2 regions of the Rhizobium aureum genome follow, and region 2 is predicted to be linked to the other one. Evidence: riboswitches for the same ligand, from Rfam matches in the RefSeq annotation. Region 2 holds a riboswitch; the other holds the start of a gene.

Region 1 (2,393 bases), on a different contig from region 2:
GACGCCGCGAAAGTAATCGGCGAAGACCTGGTCGAAGCGATCGATGAAGCGCTCGTCCTTGATGAGTGTTGCGCGGGCCAGATAGTAGAAGGCCTCGACGTCATAATCGGCAATCCCTTCTTCCATTCCCTCAAGCAGCGACAGGAACTCCCGGAGCGTCACCGGAACCTTCGCTTCCTTCAGCTTTAGGAAGAAGGGAATGAACAAGCCTCAAGTCCTTTCCTGGCCGATCTCCTCCAGATCATACGGCGTGGTCTGGTAGATCTCGTTGATCCAGTTACCGAAGAACAGGTGCGCGTGGCTGCGCCACCGGTTTTGCGGGGGAATTTCGGGATCGTTATGCGGGAAGTAGTTATGCGGCATCTTGATCGGCACGCCCGCATTCACATCCCGGAAATACTCGTCCGCCAGCGATGTGGAATCATACTCCACGTGATTGAACATGTAGAGCCGGTTGCAAGCCTGTTCGTGCACGAGACAGACGCCCATCTCGCTCGAGTCCATCAGGATTTCCAGGCCAGGCACTTTTTCGATGTCTGCGCGGCGCACTTCCGTCCAGCGGGACACCGGAATGGCGAAATCGTCGGAGAAGCCGTTAAGATAGACCGAGGAGGGCTTCAGGTTCTGGTGGCGATAGACGCCGAACGCCTTTTCCTTCAGCGTGTATTTCGGCACCTGGTGGAAATGGTAGATCGCCGCCATTGCGCCCCAGCAGACGTTCATCGTCGAATGGACATTGGTGGTCGTCCAATCCAAGATCTCCTGCATCTCGTTCCAGTAGGTGACGTCCTCATATTCCAGCAGCTCGATCGGCGCCCCGGTTATGATGAAGCCGTCGAACTTGCGGTGCTTCACCTCTTCCCACGTCTCGTAGAAAGCAAGCAGATGCTCCTGCGAGGTGTTCTTGGCCTTGTGGCCGCCAACGCGCACCAGCGAAAACTCTACCTGCAGCGGCGATGCGCCGACCAGGCGCGCCATCTGGACCTCGGTCTTGATCTTGTTCGGCATGAGGTTGAGCAGCCCGATCTGAAGGGGGCGGATATCCTGACGGAACGCCACCGTTTCGGTCATCACCCGCACACCCTCGCTCTGGAGGGTCTCAAACGCGGGCAGCGTATCGGGAATCTTGATGGGCATTGTTTCACTCGCCAAATACAAAAAAACCGGCCGCGATAAGAATCGCTACCGGTCCGCACGCGGCCCTTTAGCGACTTATTTAACGTGGCTGCAAGCCGGCCGGCCAAATCACCACGAGGGAAATTCAATAGACCTGACATTTCCGCGGGTCAATGGGCTAACTCCAAGTGTAGGGGCCGCCTCTCCCTTCGAGGCTCTGGCCTTTACGCTGACGCTCAAGACCAGGGCACCTCAGGGTGAGGCAGAGAGGGGTCCGCGCCAAGACACAGGAGATCAGACCTCACCTGAGGTGCGCAGGCTGAAAGCCGGAGCCTCGAAGGGCGAGGGCGGGTGATAACCCCGTTGTCTGTCGGAGAAGGCTTCTGCAGTTTTGTGGGCAGAAAGCGCAGCATCCGGCTGAATCATTTCCCTTGCCCCCGCGCCATGAAGGCCAGTCGTTCGAACAGATGCACATCCTGTTCGTTCTTCAGAAGCGCGCCATGCAGTTTCGGTAGCGCGTTCTTCGCATCGGCACGCAATGTTTCCGGATCGATATCGTCGGCAACCAGCAGGCGGATCCAATCGAGCGCTTCGGAGGTGGACGGCTTCTTCTTCAGCCCCGGTACGTCGCGGATTTCGAAGAACTGCGTCAGCGCCGCGCGGACGAGCGTCTGCTTGATACCGGGATAGTGAACCTCGACGATGCGCGTCAGCGTCTCCATGTCGGGAAAGCGGATATAATGGAAGAAGCAGCGGCGCAGAAAGGCGTCCGGAAGTTCCTTCTCGTTGTTCGAGGTGATGATGACGATCGGGCGGACGGCGGCCTGGATGGTCTCGCCGGTCTCATAGACGTGGAACTCCATGCGGTCGAGTTCCTGCAGCAGGTCGTTGGGGAATTCGATATCGGCCTTGTCGATCTCGTCGATCAGCAGCACGCACTTCATCGGCGAGGTGAAGGCCTGCCACAGCTTGCCCCGGCGGATATAATTGCTGACATCGTGAACTCTGATGTCGCCCAACTGGCTGTCGCGCAGGCGCGAAACCGCATCATATTCATAGAGGCCCTGCTGGGCCTTCGTCGTCGATTTGACATTCCACTCTATGAGATCGAGCCCAAGGGCTGCGGCCACCTGACGGGCGAGTTCGGTCTTGCCCGTCCCGGGTTCGCCCTTGACCAGAAGCGGACGCTCCAGCCTTATGGCGGCGTTGACGGCGACCATCAGATCCTTGTCGGCGATATAGTCCGCCGTTCCCTGAAATTGCATCGGAAGGCTTTC
Region 2 (2,393 bases):
CCGGATGGGTGATCAGGCTCTTCGAGTCGCCGAGATTGTTGGAAATCTTCACGATCTCCAGCGCGTTCTGCAGTTTGAAGGCTGCTTCCTTGCCGCCCTTCAGTTCGAAGGCGACGAGGGTCGAGCCGCCGCTCATCTGCTTGGCGATGATATCGGCTTGCGGATGGTCCTTGCGGCCGGGATAGATCACGCGGGCGACCTTGTTCGTCTGCTCGGCCAGAAAGTCGGCAACCTTGGAGGCGTTCGCCGTCTGCTGCGCAACGCGCAGCGGCAGCGTCTCGATGCCCTTCAGCAGCGTCCAGGCGGTGAAGGGAGACATGGCCGGGCCGGTATGGCGGAAATAGTCCTGCAGGTTCTCGTCGATCCACTGCTTGTCAGAGAGGATGACGCCACCGAGAGAACGGCCCTGGCCGTCGATATGCTTGGTGGCGGAATAGACGACGATATGGGCGCCGAGTTCCAAAGGCTTCTGGAAAAGCGGCGTCGCGAAGACGTTGTCGACCACGACCTTTGCGCCGATCTGATTGGCAAGCTTGGCGACGGCGGCAATATCGACCACTTCCAGCGTCGGATTGGTCGGGCTTTCGAGGAAGAAGAGCTTGGTGTTCGGGCGGATGGCCTTTTCCCAGTTCTCGGTGAAGCGGCCGTCGACCAGCGTGCATTCGATGCCGTATTTCGGCGCGAGCGTCTCGACCACCCAGCGGCAGGAGCCGAAGAGGGCGCGGGCAGCGACGATATGATCGCCGGCCTTCAGCTGGCAAAGGATGGCGGCGGAGACGGCGGCCATACCGGACGCGGTGGCGCGAGCATCTTCGGCGCCTTCCAGCGCGCACATGCGCTTCTCGAACATGTCGTTGGTGGGGCTGCCGTAGCGGGCATAGATGAAACCATCCGTCTCGCCCTTGAAGCGGGCTTCCGCCGCTTCCGAGGTGTCGTAGACGAAGCCCTGGGTCAGATAGATTGCTTCGGAGGTCTCGCCGAATTGCGAACGGAGCGTTCCGCCGTGAACGAGCTGGGTTGCGGGGCGCCAAGTCTTGCTCATGCCATCACCACTTTCAAAACAAAAAAACCGGTCGCAAAAGCAGACCGGTTCAACCCCGGTCTTTTTAGCCATTTGTTTAACGTGGCTGCAAGCCGACCGGCCAAATCACCACGGGATAAGTTGCAATACTGCCGTTGACGGCTTGCGTCAATTCCCCGAGTTTGGTTTTGTCTGCGGCAAATTATGGATGAGGCATGATGGCTCGCAATACTGGAATCTTGGCCGATCGCGCCATCGCGGCGTTGTTTGAAACGGGGCGGCTGACGAGCGAGAGAGAACTGGACGTCGATCAGATCCAGCCGGCAAGCCTTGACTTGCGGCTCGGTTCGCATGCCTTCCGTGTCCGCGCCAGCTTCATGCCCGGCCCGTCGCATCTGGTCGCCGACAAGCTGGACCGGCTGAAGCTGCATGTTGTCGATCTCTCCGAAGGCGCGGTGCTGGAAACCGGCTGCGTCTATATCGTGCCGCTGATGGAGCGCCTCGACCTGCCTGAGGACATGTCGGCCTCCGCCAATCCGAAGAGCTCGACCGGCCGTCTCGATATCTTTACCCGCGTCATCACCGACCGGGCGCAGGAATTCGACAAGATCCCGGCCGGCTATTCCGGGCCGCTCTATCTCGAAATCAGCCCGCGCACCTTCCCGATCGTCGTTCGCCGCGGCTCGCGCCTGTCGCAGATCCGCTTCCGCGTCGGCCAGGCCCTGCTCACCGAGCCGGAACTGCTGGCGCTGCACGAAACCGAGACGCTGGTCGCCAGCAAGAAGCCGAATATCACCGGTGGCGGCATCGCGCTGTCGATCGATCTTGCCGGTGATAAGGAAGGGCTGATCGGCTATCGCGGCAAGCACCACACGGCCGTCGTCGATGTCGACAAGAAGGCCCAGCACGATATTTTCGATTTCTGGGAACCGCTCTACAGTCGTGGCCGGACCGAGCTGATACTCGACCCCGATGAATTCTACATCCTCGTCTCGCGCGAGGCGGTGCATGTTCCCCCGCATTTCGCCGCCGAAATGACGCCCTTCGATCCGCTGGTCGGCGAATTCCGCGTCCATTATGCCGGCTTCTTCGATCCCGGCTTCGGCCATGCCCCGGCCGGCGGCCGCGGCAGCCGCGCCGTGCTGGAAGTGCGCAGCCACGAAGTGCCCTTCATCCTCGAAGACGGCCAGATCGTCGGCCGCCTGATCTACGAACACATGCTGGAACAGCCGAGCAGCCTCTACGGCTCCGGCCTCGGCTCGAATTACCAGGCACAGGGCCTGAAGCTATCGAAACACTTCCGGCTCTAATCGATAGCCGACCGGCCTTGACACAGGCCGGCAACTGTTGGACATCTCAGGGTGTCAGGCGG

The links. A riboswitch is a leader RNA that binds a small molecule or an ion and turns the genes downstream of it on or off. The one in region 2 is predicted to bind S-adenosylmethionine.
Region 1: it holds a riboswitch for S-adenosylmethionine, as region 2 does, so the genes downstream of both, metA (homoserine O-acetyltransferase MetA) here and PH552_RS20925 (O-succinylhomoserine sulfhydrylase) in region 2, are expected to answer to the same signal.

The regions. Positions count from the first base shown of each region.
Region 1 covers NZ_JAQJCI010000003.1:127,063-129,455, forward strand. The annotation lists gene PH552_RS09390 (vWA domain-containing protein) at 1-207, opposite strand, end outside; gene metA (homoserine O-acetyltransferase MetA) at 211-1,137, opposite strand; SAM riboswitch at 1,185-1,262, opposite strand; gene PH552_RS09400 (AAA family ATPase) at 1,539-2,381, opposite strand.
Region 2 covers NZ_JAQJCI010000009.1:131,282-133,674, forward strand. The annotation lists gene PH552_RS20925 (O-succinylhomoserine sulfhydrylase) at 1-1,042, opposite strand, end outside; SAM riboswitch at 1,086-1,164, opposite strand; gene PH552_RS20930 (2'-deoxycytidine 5'-triphosphate deaminase) at 1,237-2,331, shown strand; tRNA gene PH552_RS20935 (tRNA-Gly) at 2,390-2,393, shown strand, end outside.